Regions from separate parts of the Bradyrhizobium septentrionale genome, predicted to be linked through region 2. Evidence: riboswitches for the same ligand, from Rfam matches in the RefSeq annotation. Region 2 holds a riboswitch; the other holds the start of a gene.

Region 1 (7,825 bases), 1.3 Mb from region 2:
TCGGAATGCGAGCGGGATGCGGTCGCCTCAACGCTGAGATTTCCAACTGTCATTGCCTGATCAAGCGGCTCCTGTCGGCCCGAGGTGCATGGTCATGATCTGCTCGGGTGTCTGGGTGACTTCGACACGCTCGGCGTCGCCGCCGACGAAGGCGAGGATGGTTCGCTCGCCGTCATGCCACATGCTGCCGACAAGGGCGATGTTGATGTGGACGGGCTTGTTCGTCTCGTGTCGCGTACATTCGATCCAGAAGCGCATCGATGACCTCAATGAAATGATGGAGCGCGCGATGTATCCGCGCGCTCCGGGAGCATGCCTCAGGAGGCGTGCCGCATTTCGCGTGCGGCCGCCACCATGTTGACGAGGGCAGGGCGCACCTCTTCCCATTTGCGGGTTTTTAGGCCGCAATCCGGATTGATCCAGAGCTGGGAGTCGGTCAGCCGCTTGCGCGCGAGCGAGAGCAGCTCGGCCATTTCGCTGACCTCCGGAACGCGGGGCGAATGGATGTCGTAGACGCCGGGCCCGATCTCGTTCGGATACTTGTAGGTCTTGAAAGCGTCCAGCAGTTCCATCTTGGAACGCGACGTCTCGATCGAGATCACGTCCGCATCCATGGCGCCAATCGCGTCAATGATGTCATTGAACTCCGAGTAGCACATGTGGGTGTGGATCTGGGTCTCGTCGGTCACGCCGGTCGAGCAGATGCGGAAGCTTTCGACGGCCCAGTCGAGATAGGTTTTCCATTCCGACTTCCGCAGCGGCAGGCCCTCGCGCAGGGCAGCCTCGTCGATCTGGATCATCTTGGCACCGGCCTTTTCGAGGTCAGTCACTTCGTCGCGGATCGCGAGCGCGATCTGCCGGCACGCCTCGCTGCGCGGAATGTCGTCGCGGACGAACGACCAGTTCAGGATGGTCACCGGTCCGGTGAGCATGGCCTTCATTGGCTTCTGGGTCAGCGACTGCGCGTAACGCCACCATTCGACCGTCATCGGCTTGGGGCGGGAAACATCCCCGAAAAGGATCGGCGGGCGGACATAACGTGAGCCGTACGACTGGACCCAGCCGTGCTTGGTGAAGGTGAAGCCCGACAATTGCTCGCCGAAATACTGCACCATGTCGTTGCGCTCGAATTCGCCATGCACCAGCACGTCGAGGCCAATTTCCTCCTGCCAACGTACGGCGCGGGCGGTTTCTTCCTTGAGGAATTGCTCGTACTGCGCATCGCTCATCGCGCCCTTGCCATGGGCGGCCCGCGCATTGCGGACTTCCGTGGTCTGCGGGAACGAGCCGATCGTCGTGGTTGGGAACGCTGGCAGCCCGAACCGCGCGCGCTGCAATCCAGATCGCTTCGTGAAGACGTTCTGGCGCCGGCGCATGGCGTCGTCGATCGCCATCATCCGCTTCGCCACGTCGGCATTGTGAATCTTCGGCGACGTCTCGCGCGAGCGAGCCGCGGCGTCCGATGCTGCCAGCGCGTCGGCGACCTTGTCCCGGCCGCCGGCGAGCGCCGTGCCCAGCGTGGCCAGTTCGGCGATCTTCTGCACCGAGAAGGCAAGCCAGCTCTTCACGTCCGGATCGAGGCTGGTTTCCTGTTCGAGGTCGATCGGGACATGCAGCAGCGAACAGGAGGGCGCGATCTGCACCCGGTCCAGGCCGAGCTTCGCGACCGCCGGTTCCAGCCGCTTCAGCAAGGCGGAAAGGTTGGAGCGCCAGATATTGCGCCCGTCGATCGCACCGAGCGACAGGGTCATTCCCTTCGGTGCGGCGCTGACGATCTTGTCGAGTTGCTCCGGCGCGCGCACAAGGTCGATGTGAAGTCCGGCGACCGGCAGCGATAGCGCGGTATCGGCGTTGTCGCCCAGGCTGCCGAAATAGCTGGCGAGCATGATCTTCAGGCCCGGCACCATTTCCGCCAAGAGCGCGTAAGTCATTTGAAGCGCGCCCTGGGTCTCGCGGTCTGCGTACAGCACCAGGCACGGTTCGTCGATCTGCACCCATTCGCAGCCTTCGGCGACGAGTTGCTGCAAAACCTTGACGTAAACCGGCAGCAGGACTGGCAGCAGCGATAGCGGGTTCAGCGCCGCGTCCTTGCTCTTGCCAAGCCTGAGGAAGGTCACCGGTCCGAGCAGGACGGGCCGGGTTTTGTAGCCGAGCGCCTTGGCCTCCCGATATTCATCGACCGCCTTGGAGGAGGATAGCTTGAAGATCTGGCCAGCGCTGAATTCGGGCACCATGTAGTGGTAATTGGTATCGAACCACTTGGTCATTTCCTGCGCAGGCACGCCGTGTGAAGAGCCGTGCGCGTGATGCGCATGACCGCAGCTTTCATCGTGTTCGGAGCCCTGCGCGCCGCGGGCCATCGCGAAATAGGTCGCCAGCGACACATCGCCGCCTTTCCAGCCGTACACTTCCGGAATGGCGCCGACCATCACGCTGGTGTCGAGCACCTGGTCGTAGAATGAAAAATCATTAGACGGGATGACGCTAACGCCGAGGGACTTTTGGCGGGCCCAGTTGGCGGCGCGCAGGCCGACGGCCGTTTCACGCAGCGCCCGCTCGCTGGATTTGCCGGACCAGAAGCTTTCGAGCGCCAACTTGAGTTCGCGGCGCGGTCCTATACGCGGTGTTCCAAGTGTTGCGACGGGAAGTGAAGAAATAGACATGGCTTACCCCGATGTTGGGGGCGTGGGCCACGTGACACGTCTGGACTCCGGGCAAAAGGTGGCGCGCGGGGTCGCAACCGCACCACCGAGACACCCCGCCCGAGTACGTTCTGTTGTCGAGGCAGGTCTCCTGGCTCACGGGTCAGTGCTGTTGTCCGGTCTTCCCAAGACCCTCGCGGGCCTCAGTGACTTTGTTGGACAACAACTCACCGCTTACAGTTGCGGGGGCAGCGCCGGCTTTCAACCGGCTTCCCTCTTAGCTCCGGGCCAAACGAGCCCGCAGAACCACGACAGCACTGGAGTTAAGGTCAAGTCCGGCCGCAGTCAATGACCGTGACTGGAAACACCTTGGTATTGCTCAATCGCCCGTTACCGGCTTGTCCTCAAACCCCTAGAATTGGGTTCCGATTTCAATCGGTTCGCGGCCCTGACGGCGCCGGTGCTGGTTGGTGTCCCGGAGCGAACAGCGTCGGAAAGAAGGGCTATCTAGAGCCCGCGACCCGCTGCGGCATGCCTTCGGGAATAATGGTCTGGACGATGGAAGCATCGAGGGCCTCGTAATCGTGCAGTCCAATCGTTGCGTATAGTTCCGCTCGCGTCTGCATCCGATCGACTGCCTTGTGCGTGCCGCCGTCACGCGCGATCGCGGCGTAAAGCTGTTCCTGCGCCTTGTTGGCGACCCGAAGCGACGACACCGGCCAGATCACCATCGAATAGCCCATCTCCTCGAATTCGGACGCGGTGAAGAAGGGCGTCTTGCCGAACTCGGTCATGTTGGCGAGCAGGGGGACGCCCGGCATCCGCTTGGCGAACGCGCGGAACATCTCGGCCGTATTGAGCGCCTCCGGGAAAATCGCGTCTGCACCGGCCTCCATATAGAGCTTGGCCCGGGCGACCGCACCATCGAGCCCTTCGCTCGCGGCCGCATCGGTTCGCGCAAGAATGACGAGATCACGCCGCGCCTTGGCGGCAGCGGCCACCTTGGCCGCCATGTCGTGCGCATCCGCCAGCTTCTTGTCGTTGAGGTGGCCGCACTTCTTGGGGAGGAGCTGATCTTCGATATGGACCGCGCCGGCACCGGCTTCCTCGAAGACGCGCACCATGTGCATGACGTTGAGGGCTTCGCCATAGCCGGTATCGCCGTCCACCAGCAGCGGCAGACCCGACGCACGGGCGATCTGGCGGATGAAGAACGCGACTTCGTCTACGGTGATGATTCCGAGGTCGGGCAATCCCATCGACGCCGTCATGGCCGCACCCGAGAGATACAGCCCCTCGAAACCCGCCGTCTTGGCCTGAATGGCCGACATGCCGTTGTGGGTGCCGGGCAGGCGAAGAATGCCCGGGCGCCTCAGCAACGCGCGAAAGCGGCTGCCGGCGGTTTCACGCGGAAGTTCTTCTGCGACGAGATAGGGCACGTGTTTCTCCTTACGCCGCACGGACCGATGCAGGCGGCAAGTCGCGCGCCTCCAGCGGGACATAGCTGCGGTTCTCGGGGCCGACATAGTTGGCGGCCGGCCGGATGATCTTGTTGTCGATCCGCTGTTCGATGACGTGAGCCGCCCAACCCGAAGTGCGTGAGATCACGAACAGCGGCGTGAACATCGCGGTCGGCACACCCATCGCGTGGTAGGAGACCGCGCTGAACCAGTCGAGGTTGGCGAACATCCGCTTCGCGTTGGCCATCACGGTCTCGATGCGATCGGCAATCTCGAACATGCGTATGCTGCCGGCCTCGACGCTGAGGTCACGGGCGACCTGCTTGATCACCTTGTTGCGGGGATCGGAGATCGTATAGACGGGGTGCCCGAACCCGATCACGACTTCCTTGGCCTCGATCCGGCGGCGGATGTCCGCTTCGGCTTCGTTGGGGGTGGCGTAGCGCTTCTGGACCTCGAAGGCGACTTCGTTGGCGCCGCCATGCTTCGGCCCACGCAACGCACCGATCGCGCCGGTTACCGCCGAATACAGGTCCGCGCCGGTACCGGCGATCGAGCGCGCCGTGAAGGTCGAAGCGTTGAATTCGTGCTCGGCATAGAGATTGAGCGAGGTGTGCATCGCGCGTTCATGCGAAGCTGACGGCGGCTTGCCGTGCAGCAGGTGCAGGACGTGCGCCCCGATCGAATCGTCGTCGGTCTCGACCTCGATACGGCGGCCGTTGTGGGCGTAGTGGTGCCAGTACAGCAACATCGAGCCGAGCGAGGCCATCAGGCGATCGGCGATGTCGCGCGCGCCTGGCGTGTTGTGGTCATGACTCTCCGGCAGCACGCAACCGAGTGCCGAGACGCCGGAGCGCATGACGTCCATTGGATGGGCTGCGGCCGGCAATTGTTCCAGCGTGTTGAGTACCGCGCGCGGGAGGCCACGCAGCGCCTTCAGCTTGGCCTTGTAGTTGGCGAGTTCGGCGCGGGTCGGCAGGCTGCCGTGCACCAGCAGATGGGCAATCTCCTCGAATTCGCAGACGCCGGCGACATCAAGGATGTCGTAACCGCGATAGTGCAGGTCGTTGCCGCTGCGGCCGACGCTGCAAAGAGCCGTGTTGCCGGCGACGACGCCGGAGAGGGCGACGGATTTCTTGGGCGCGGGTTTCACGTCAGTCATGGTATCCTCCCTATGATCCTGCCGCGCGTCGTGCCGCGGTCTGTGTATCCGGTTTCCAGTCGAAGATTCCGTGGCTGGCCGGGGTGCCCAACTTTGAGGCGTCGACCGTGAAGGTCAGCTCCGACAGTTCGCCGGCGCGCAGCGACGGCAGCCGCTCGACGGCGGCGAGGAAGCGATCCTGCTCGGCGGTTGCGATCACGCCTTCCGCCAAGGTACGGAACTTGCGGATGTAGTCAGGCCGCTTGAACGGGCGCGCGCCCAGCGGATGCGCGTCGGCAACCGCGAGTTCGTCGCTGACGGTCGAACCGCCTTTCAGCCTGACGACGACGCGCCCGCCGAAAGCCTTCTCCTTGGGATCGTGGCTGTGATAGCGCCGGGTCCACTCGGGGTCCTCGACGGTCGAAATCTTGTGCCAGAGCTCGACCGTCGACGGACGGGCCGCACGCTCGGGCGCGTAGGACTTTTCGTGGTGCCAGCAGCCGTCTTCGAGCGCGACCGCGAAGATGTACATGATCGAATGGTCGAGCGTTTCGCGGCTCGCTTTCGGGTCCATCTTCTGCGGATCGTTGGCGCCGGTGCCGATCACGTAATGGGTGTGATGACTGGTGTGGATGACGATGCTTTCGATCGCAGCGAGATTGCCGATCTTTGGCCCCATCCGCCGCGCCAGGTCGATCAGCGCTTGGCTCTGGTACTCCGCCGAATGCTCCTTGGTATAGGTGTCGAGGATGGCGCGCTTCAGTTCGCCCTTTTGCGGCAGCGGCACGGTGTACGAGGCGGATGGACCCGAGAGCAGCCAGGCGATGAAGCCGTCTTCGCCTTCCCATGCCGGCGACGGGGCGCCTTCACCGCGCATGACGCGATCGACAGCCTCGATCGCCATCTTGCCGGCGAACGCCGGGGCAAAAGCTTTCCAGCTCGAAATCTCGCCCTTGCGCGACTGACGGGTGGTCGTGGTGACGTGTAACGCTTGCTGCACGGCTTGGTAGATCGTCTCGGTCGAAAGGCCGAGCAGGGCGCCGATTCCGGCGGCCGCCGACGGGCCGAGATGGGCGATATGATCGATCTTGTGCTCGTGCAGGCAGATGCCCTTCACCAGATCGACCTGGATTTCATACGCCGCAGCCAGTCCGCGCAGCAGATCTTCCCCCGAGGCACCACAGTGCTGGCCGACGGCGAGCACGGGTGGAATGTTGTCGCCGGGATGCGAATAGTCGGCGGCCAGGAAGGTGTCGTGGAAATCCAGCTCGCGGACGGCGACGCCGTTGGCCCACGCCGCCCATTCCGGCGAATATTTCTGGCTGCTCGGTAGGCCGAAGATGGTCGCGCCGGGCTGCCGCGGATGCGCCTCCGCCTGGGCACGGGCGCTGACGACTGGGTGCCGCGCGATCGAAGCAGCCGCAACCGCGGCGTTGTCGATGATGCGATTGCCGATCATGTCGATGACGGGGTCTTCGATCCGGACCGGATCGGAAGCGACGGACGCGATCTTCCACGCCAGTTGATCGGCGCAGGCTAGATGTTCGGCGGACTTGTAGGTACGGACCTTGTGGTGCTTCACGAAACGGCTTCCTCTGACGTGTGGTGGCTTGTTGACTCGATTGCGGCGGGACGCCCGTTGGCGTCTACGGCAACCATCTCGAACGTTCCCCGAATGACGGATTGGCGCTGGCCGCTCATCAGGTTTTCACGGACCATCTCGACCGCGACCGTCATCGAACTTCTGCCGACGCGATCGACGCGCGCAATCAGCTCGATCAATTCGCCGACCCGGATCGGCTCGTGGAATTCGATCTTGTCGGACGTGGCCATGACGACGTTTCGGCGGGCGTGACGGGTGGCGGCGACGAACGCGGCCTTGCCCATCAGGCTCAAAGCGTTGCCGCCGAACAACGTGCCATAGTGATTGGCGAGGTCGGGAAACACGATTTCGACAAATCGGGTTTCGCCCGAGGGCTGGTCTTCACAGCATGTGCCAGCATGGGACAATCCAAAGGGCTTGCTATTCGGTGGCGACTTCGCAATATCTGCAAACTCCTTCGCTTGAAAATGGCTGAAAAAGTGTAGTTTTGCGTAGGTTTTCTCTTCGGTTTGCAAAGTTTGCAAAGGCGCCGTGATGAAAAAGACCTTCATGGGTGTGCGGCTGAAACGCCTGCGGGAAGAACGCCGACTTACCCAGGCTGCCCTCGCGGACAAGCTCGGCATCTCGCTGAGCTATCTGAACCAGATGGAGAATAACCAAAGGCCGCTGACGCTTCCGGTCTTGCTCGCGCTGAACTCGGCCTTCGGTCTCGATCTCCAGATGTTTGCCGAAGGCGACGAAGCGCGGTTGATGTCCGACCTCAAGGAAGTGCTGTCAGACCCATCCCTCGGCGAGACCATCGCCACCGCTGAAGTCCGGGAAATTGCGCTCAACATGCCAGCGGTCGGCCGCGCCCTGGTCGGGCTGCATCGCAGATCGCGCCAGGCGGTAGAGCAGGCCGCCGCGCTGGCGGCGCGCCTTGGGGAAGACAGGCAAGCGGATGCCGCCATGCTGCCCTCGACGGCATTCGAGGAGGTCC
Region 2 (7,825 bases):
CGGACGTCACTTGAGCTTCATCGGCAGGCCCGCAACGACGAACTCGACCTCGTCTGCCACGCCGGCGATGGTCTGGTTCATGATGCCGGCGGCATCGCGGAAGGTGCGCGCCAGTGCGTTGTCGGGCACGATGCCGAGACCAACCTCGTTGGTGACCAGAACGACCGGGCTGTGCTGACGCGGCAGCGCATCCGCCAGGCGCGTCACTTCCTCGGACCAGTCGCGCTCCGCATGCAGCAGGTTGGACAGCCAGAGCGTCAGGCAATCGACCAGCCTTGCGCCGCCGCCGTCGGTCTCGGACAGCGCGGTGACAAGGTCGAGCGGCACCTCGCGTTCGATCCAGTCACCGCCGCGCCGCGCGCGATGTTTGGCGATCCGCTCGTCCATTTCGGCATCGAGCGCCTCGGCGGTCGCGATATAGACCGGCCGCTCCGGAAAGCTGCGCGCGCGCAATTCGGCGCGCCGGCTTTTCCCGGACCGGGCTCCGCCCGTGATCAGAATGACGGCCATGGGATCTCCTGTCTACGTCCGCTCTAACCACCAATCGCGGTGAAACACAAAGCCGAAATCCGCCACGGAGGGCTTGCACTCGGCCAATGTCTTGCGCATCAGGGGGATCGCGGCGAGGAGAGGGTTAAGTGGGTTTTGCGGGAGCGATGGCGGTGGCGATGGCGGTGGATGCCCTGATCGGCTGGCCGTCGCCGCTGTTTGCGCGCATCGGGCATCCCGTGACCTGGCTCGGCCGGCTGATCCATCTTGTCGACAGCGCCTGGAACCGGGACGCCGATCCGCCGGCGTTTCGCCGCCTCGCCGGTGTCGCGGCCGCTTTCCTGGTGATCGCGCTGGCGACGGCTCTCGGTTGGGCGGTTCAGTCCGTGCTCGCATCCGGATGGGTGCGCGTCGTCCTTGTGGGTGTGTTGGCGTGGCCGCTGGTGGCATTGCGCTCGCTGAATGAGCATGTCGCGGCGGTGGCCAATCCCATGGCATCCGGCGACATCACGGGCGCACGCTCGGCGGTTGCGCAGATTGTCGGACGCGATCCGGCAACGCTCGACGATGCCGGCATCGCGCGCGCGACCCTCGAGAGCCTCGCCGAGAATGCCTCCGACGGCATCGTCGCGCCGGTGTTCTGGGGTGCGCTGTTCGGCCTGCCGGGAATCCTCGGCTACAAGGCGATCAACACGCTGGACTCCATGATCGGCCATCGCACCGAACGGCACGACGCCTTTGGCTGGGCGGCCGCGCGGATCGACGATCTCGCCAATCTCATTCCGGCACGGCTGACCGGGCTGTTGTTCGTGGTGCTCGCGCCGCGGCCATCGCAGGCGTGGTCATGCATGTTGCGTGATGCTCGCCGTCATCGCTCGCCGAATGCCGGCTGGCCGGTGGCGGCGATGGCCGGCGCGCTCGGCGTGCGGCTCAGCGGTCCCCGCATCTATCACGGCAGCATCGCCGATGAGCCCTGGCTGAACGAGGGCGCGCGCGATCCGGCTGCCGCCGACATCTTCGCCGGGCTGAAACTCTATCGTTACGCCATGATGCTGCTGGCCGGGGCGTTCATAGTCCTGGCGCTGGCGTGAAGGAGCGGCGCATGCGCGAGCACGGCGGAAACCTCGATGTCGCCCGGCAACGCTTCGGCGGCGCTGCGGAGGACTGGATCGACCTGTCGACGGGGATCAATCGGGTGCCTTATCCTGACGTCGATGTGGAGCCGCGGCAATGGAGCGCCTTGCCGCCGCGGTCCGAGATCGAATCCCTCCACGCCGCCGCGCGGCAGGCTTACGCGACCGATGCGCCGATCCTGGCAATGGGCGGTGCGCAGGCCGCCATTCAGCTGCTGCCGCAGCTGGCGTCCCGGGGGCGGGCGCGCATCCTTGCGCCGACCTACAATGAGTATGCCGCAGTGTTGTCGGCCGCCGGATGGGACGTCGACGAGGTGTCCGATCTCGCAGCGCTTGCGGGCGCCGATCTTGCCGTCGTCGTCAATCCGAACAATCCCGATGGCCGGCACCATGAGCGGCGCGAGTTGCTCGCGCTACTGCCGCGCGTTGGGCGGCTCGTGATTGACGAGAGTTTTGCGGACGCCGTGCCGGACCTGTCGTTTGCAGGAGAGGCCGGACAACCGGGACTCTTGATCCTGCGCTCATTCGGCAAATTCTACGGACTTGCCGGCTTGCGGCTCGGCTTCGCGATCGGCAGCGAGACGGATATCGCCGCGCTTGCGGCGATGGCGGGCCCATGGCCGGTTTCGGGGGCCGCAATTGCGATCGGCCGGCGGGCGCTGCGCGATCACGACTGGGCAAAGGCGACGGCCGCACGGCTGGCGGACGACTGCGTCAGGCTCGATGCAGCGGTGCGATCGCAGGGTTGGACCCTGGTCGGTGGCACGCCGCTGTTCCGTCTCTACGAGACCGGCGACGCGCTGGCCGCGCAGGACAGGCTTGCCCGCGGGCTGATCTGGTCGCGCGTGTTTCAGCAAAAACCGGGATGGCTGCGCCTCGGTCTGCCCGGCAGCGAGGCCGAATGGTCCCGGCTGTCTGCCGCGCTGTCGCGCTAGCGCGCCAGTGCGAGCAGGCCCTCGACATCGAGATGGGTCTCGATGTGTTCGGCGAGCGCGTCGAGCGCGCTCTCGACCCGGGCGCCGTATGGCTGGTCGGCCACGGGAATATCGAGCTTTGCAAGGAACGCCTTGCGGAATTGGTCCGACGTGAACAGGCCGTGCAGATAGCTGCCGTGAACGCGGCCATCGGCGGAAACGGCACCTTCAGCGGCGCCGTCGAGCGACGCAAATGGCCGCGCGCGATCCGGACCGTCGGTGCGCCCGATGTGAATTTCATAGGCGCTGATCGGCTGAGCTGTGGCAGCATGCAGCGCGCTGACGCGTGTCAGCGTCTTCTGTTCGGTCATGATAGTTGTGACATCAAGAAGCCCGAGGCCGCGCGTTTCGCCGGCGGGACCCTCGATCCCGTCGGGATCGGTGACGCTCTCGCCGAGCATCTGATATCCGCCGCAGAGGCCAAGGACATGGCCGCCGCGGCGATGATGCGCCAGGAGATCGATGTCCCAGCCTTGCGCGCGCAGGAAGGCGAGATCGCCGCGGGTCGATTTCGAGCCGGGCAGGATGACGAGCTTCGCATCACCCGGGATGGCTTCGCCCGGCCGCACCATCACGAGATCGACGCCGGGTTCGAGCTTCAGCGGATCGAAATCGTCGAAATTGGCGATCCGTGACAGCGCAAGGAAGGCGATCTTGCACCGGCCGGGCTTGCGCGCGTCGGCGAGCCCGAGCGCGTCTTCAGCCGGAAGTTCGCCGGCGCGGGCAAACCACGGCAGCACACCAAAGCCGCGCCATGCGGTGCGGGCTTCGATCAAGCGGTAGCCGTCGTCGAACAGCGTCGGATCGCCGCGGAACTTGTTGATGACAAAACCCTGGACCATCGCGGCATCCTCGGGATCGATCACCGCCTGGATACCGACGAGTTGCGCGATGACGCCGCCGCGGTCGATGTCGCCGACCAGCACCACGGGGACGTCAGCTTTGCGCGCAAACCCCATATTGGCGATATCGGATTTGCGCAAATTGACTTCGGCGGGGCTGCCGGCGCCTTCGACCAGCACCAGATCGGCGCGATCCTTGAGGCGCCCAAAACTCTCCAGCACCGCGCCCATCAGCGACGGTTTCATAGCGGAATATTCGCGCGCGCGTGCGGTCGCGATCCGCTTGCCGTGCACGATGATCTGGGCACCGACATCGCTCTCCGGCTTCAGCAGCACCGGGTTCATGTCGGTGTGCGGCTCGACACCGGCGGCGAGCGCCTGCAGGGCCTGCGCACGTCCGATCTCGCCGCCGTCGATGGTCACGGCGGCGTTGTTGGACATGTTCTGCGGCTTGAAAGGCAAGACGCGCAGGCCGCGCCGTCCGGCAGCGCGCGCCAGGCCCGCGACGATGAGCGACTTGCCCACGTCCGAGCCGGCTCCCTGGATCATCAATGCGCGCGCCATGGTGCTTGTCAGAACTCGACGCCCGGCTGGGCCTTGATGCCGGAGCGGAACGGATGCTTCACCAGCGTCATCTCGGTGACGAGGTCGGCGATCTCGATCAATTCATCCTTGGCGTTGCGACCGGTGAGCACGACATGCGTCATCGGCGGCTTCGACGTGGTCAGGAAGTCGACGACATCGGCGATGGCGAGATAATCGTAGCGCAGTGCGATGTTGATCTCGTCGAGCACGACCATGCGCAGGCTCGGGTCTGCGATCAGCTGCTTGGCCTTTTCCCAACCCGCTTGGGCCGCCGCGATGTCGCGCGCGCGATCCTGCGTTTCCCAGGTAAAACCTTCGCCCATCGCGTGGAATTGGCAGAGTTCGCCGAAATGCCCGGTGAGCAGGCGGCGCTCGCCGGTATCCCAGGCGCCCTTGATGAACTGCACCACCGCGCAGGGAAAGCCATGCGCCACGCAGCGCACGATCATGCCGAAGGCCGAGGAGGACTTTCCCTTGCCGGCGCCGGTATGAACGATGATCAGACCCTTTTCGCCGCTCTTGGTCGCCATGATCTTGTCGCGGGCGACCTTTTTTTTCGCCATCTTGGTCGCGTGGCGCGCATCCAGCGAAACCTCGCTGCTGCCGACCTCGTCTTCGGCGCCGTTTTCTTCAGAAATCATGACGTTCCTTCGGCTTGACAAGTTCGAGCCACGGACGAATGGTGGGCCCGCGTTGGTTCCTGTCCTACGACAGGCGAAGAGGGAATGCGATAGGGCTCAAGGTGGGCCCGAAAAGCAGCCGCCCCCGCGACCGTGACCGGAGAGATGCCCAAAAGCCACTGATTCCCTTCAGGGATCGGGAAGGTGGGTATCGAGGGAGAAATCTTGCTCCGCAAGCCGGGAGACCTGCCAACGCAACGTGTAGTGAGACCGGCGGACGGGGTGTTCCGCGACGGGGAACGAACCCATTCACATCGGTTCGTGTGCCTCTTCGCCTCCCGCTGTCAATCCAGGATGGGCGATGAGCGTTACACTTCATGTCTGCATCACCTGCCGCGCCGGCCAGACGCTGGCGGAAGGTGAGCTCGCGCCCGGTGCGCGCCTGCATGCCGCGCTTCTCGAGGCCGGCGTGCCAGATGACGTCAATCTTGTTCCCGTCGAATGCCTGTCGGCGTGCAGCCAGGGTTGCTCGGTCGCGCTCAGCGCGCCGGGGCGGTGGTCCTATGTCTACGGCCGCCTGTCCGCTGATAATGCCAGGGATGTGATCGCCGGTGCCTCCGCCTATGCTGCGGCGCCTGACGGCATCGTGCCGTGGCGCAGCCGTCCGGAAATCTTCCGCAAGCAATCACTCGCTCGAATCCCACCCCTTGCCGTCGTGCCGGAGGCCGCAGAATGACTACGCTCGCCAAGGTTCCGGTCACCGTCGTGACCGGGTTTCTCGGGTCCGGCAAGACGACGCTGATCCAGCATCTGATCCGCAACGCCAACGGCAAGAAGCTTGCGGTGCTAGTGAATGAATTCGGCAGCGAAGGGGTCGACGGCGAGATACTGAAGTCGTGCGCGGACGCCAATTGCCCGACCGAGAACATCGTCGAACTCGCCAATGGCTGTATCTGCTGCACCGTCGCCGACGATTTCATCCCGGCCATGGAGCAGTTGCTGGCGCGACGCGTGAGGCCCGATCACATCGTGATCGAGACGTCCGGCCTCGCTTTGCCGAAGCCGCTACTAAAAGCGTTCGACTGGCCGGAGATCCGCTCGCGGATCACGGTCGATGGCGTGATCGCGCTGGCCGATGCGGAGGCGGTCGCGGCCGGCCGCTTTGCGTCGGATCCCGCAGCAGTCGATGCACAGCGTGCGGCCGACGACAATCTCGACCACGAGACGCCGCTGTCCGAAGTGTTCGAGGACCAGATCGCTTGTGCCGATATCGTTCTGCTGACCAAGGCCGATCTCGCCGGCGCGGAAGGGATCAAGGCGGCCAAAGCGGTGATTGCAGCTGAAATGCCGCGCGAGGTTCCGATGTTGCCGATCGTCGACGGCGCCGTCGATGCGCGCGTGATCCTGGGGCTCGAGGCCGCGGCAGAGGATGATCTCGCGTCGCGTCCGTCGCATCACGATGGCGAGGACGAGCACGAGCACAACGATTTCAACTCCGTGGTGATCGATCTTCCCGAGGTTTCGGATGTCGAGGAACTGGTGGCGTCGATCAAGGGACTGGCGCGCGAGCAGAACGTGCTGCGCGCCAAGGGCTACATCGCGGTCGAAGGCAAGCCGATGCGGCTGCTCGTGCAGTCCGTCGGCGAACGCGTGCGGCATCAGTTCGACATGCCCTGGGGCACACGGCCGCGGCAGTCGAAGCTGGTCGTGATCGGCGAGCATGGCGACATCGATGAAGCTGCGATCAGGGCGCGACTAGGTGTCTGATGCACGTCGTCTTCCGCGAGAGCCGCGGCCTTGAGGAGACCGCGACGCCAAGGGACCTCGGCCAGGATCCGGCCGATCTCGTGGTGTTGTCGTTTTCCGACAGCGATCTCGCCGCCTTCGCGGCCGGCTGGCGGCGGGGCCGCGCCGCGCTGCCGTCGCTGCGGCTCGCCAATCTCGCGGAGCTGCGCCATCCGCTCTCGGTCGATACCTATATCGAGCGCACACTGTCGCACGCGCGCGGCATCCTGGTGCGGCTGATCGGCGGCGAGCCCTATTGGTCATACGGGCTGGCCGCGGTGCATCGTCTGGCGAAGGAGCGCGGCATCGCTTTGGTGGTGTTGCCGGCCGATGGCCGCGACGATCTGCGGCTAGATGAATTTTCCACGCTGCCGGTCTCGACGCTGCGTCGTCTGAAGGTGCTGTGCGACAAGGGCGGGCCTGTCGCCGCGCAGGCCGTGATCGCGCAATTGGCGCTGGCGTCCGGGCTCTATGCCGGGCCGGTCGTCGGCGAGATCGATCTGGCCGAGATCGGCGTCTACGATTCGCGGCGCGGTGTGGTCGCGGCGCTGCCGGCATCGGATGGCCGGCCGCGGGCGCTGGTGACCTTCTATCGTTCCTATCTCGCGGCCGGCGATACGGCGCCGGTCGATGCCTTGATCGAAGCGCTACGTGAGAAGGGCTTTGAGGCCTACGGCGTGTTCGTCGCCTCGTTGAAGGCGGCTGATGTCGTCGATTGGCTGCGCGCTCAGTTCGCGCAATGCGCCCCAGCCGCCATCGTCAACGCGACCGCATTCTCCGCGGCCGGCGATGACGGCACCACGCCGTTCGATGCCGCGTCATGCCCCGTGTTCCAGGTCGCACTGTCTACGGCTCGCCGCGAGGATTGGGCCGAGTCGTTGCGCGGTCTGTCGCCCGGCGATCTCGCGATGCATGTGGTGTTGCCCGAGGTCGACGGCCGCCTGTTTGCGGGCGTGGTGAGCTTCAAGTCGGCGAGCGAGCGCGATCCCGATCTGCAGTTCGCGCATCTTGCGCATCGGCCGGATGGAGAGCGCGTCGCAGCGGTTGCCGCGCGCGTGGCAGCCCGGCATCGGCTTGCCGACAAGCCCGCGCAGGAGAAGCAGCTCGCACTCGTGCTGTCGAACTATCCGGGCCGTCCGCACCAGATCGCGCATGCCGTCGGCCTCGATGCGCTTGCCTCGGTCGAGGCGTTGCTGGCCGATCTCGCGACCGCGGGGTTTGATCTTGAGCCGGTGGCGTCGCTGGGCGACGCGCTCTTGCGCCGGAAACTGACATGGGACGTGGCCGAATATCGTGCGGCCATCTCCAGCCTTCCGCAGCAGCTGCAGGACGATCTTGCGCGCGCATGGGGCGCGCCGGAGGACGATCCGAACTGCCATGACGGTGCGTTTCAATTC

Evidence for each region. A riboswitch is a leader RNA that binds a small molecule or an ion and turns the genes downstream of it on or off. The one in region 2 is predicted to bind cobalamin.
Region 1: linked by a shared signal. The riboswitch ahead of metE (5-methyltetrahydropteroyltriglutamate--homocysteine S-methyltransferase) and the one ahead of HAP48_RS32345 (DUF1636 family protein) in region 2 are both predicted to bind cobalamin.

The regions. Positions count from the first base shown of each region.
Region 1 covers NZ_CP088285.1:7,711,059-7,718,883, reverse strand. The annotation lists gene HAP48_RS38520 (Rieske (2Fe-2S) protein) at 1-53, opposite strand, end outside; gene HAP48_RS38515 (hypothetical protein) at 61-258, opposite strand; gene metE (5-methyltetrahydropteroyltriglutamate--homocysteine S-methyltransferase) at 318-2,663, opposite strand; cobalamin riboswitch at 2,767-2,968, opposite strand; gene prpB (methylisocitrate lyase) at 3,146-4,081, opposite strand; gene prpC (bifunctional 2-methylcitrate synthase/citrate synthase) at 4,092-5,264, opposite strand; gene HAP48_RS38495 (MmgE/PrpD family protein) at 5,275-6,825, opposite strand; gene HAP48_RS38490 (acyl-CoA thioesterase) at 6,822-7,253, opposite strand; gene HAP48_RS38485 (short-chain fatty acyl-CoA regulator family protein) at 7,381-7,825, shown strand, end outside.
Region 2 covers NZ_CP088285.1:6,439,068-6,446,892, forward strand. The annotation lists gene cobU (bifunctional adenosylcobinamide kinase/adenosylcobinamide-phosphate guanylyltransferase) at 7-510, opposite strand; gene cbiB (adenosylcobinamide-phosphate synthase CbiB) at 639-1,580, shown strand; gene cobD (threonine-phosphate decarboxylase CobD) at 1,592-2,557, shown strand; gene HAP48_RS32335 (cobyric acid synthase) at 2,554-4,002, opposite strand; gene cobO (cob(I)yrinic acid a,c-diamide adenosyltransferase) at 4,011-4,664, opposite strand; cobalamin riboswitch at 4,701-4,911, shown strand; gene HAP48_RS32345 (DUF1636 family protein) at 5,005-5,379, shown strand; gene cobW (cobalamin biosynthesis protein CobW) at 5,376-6,410, shown strand; gene cobN (cobaltochelatase subunit CobN) at 6,410-7,825, shown strand, end outside.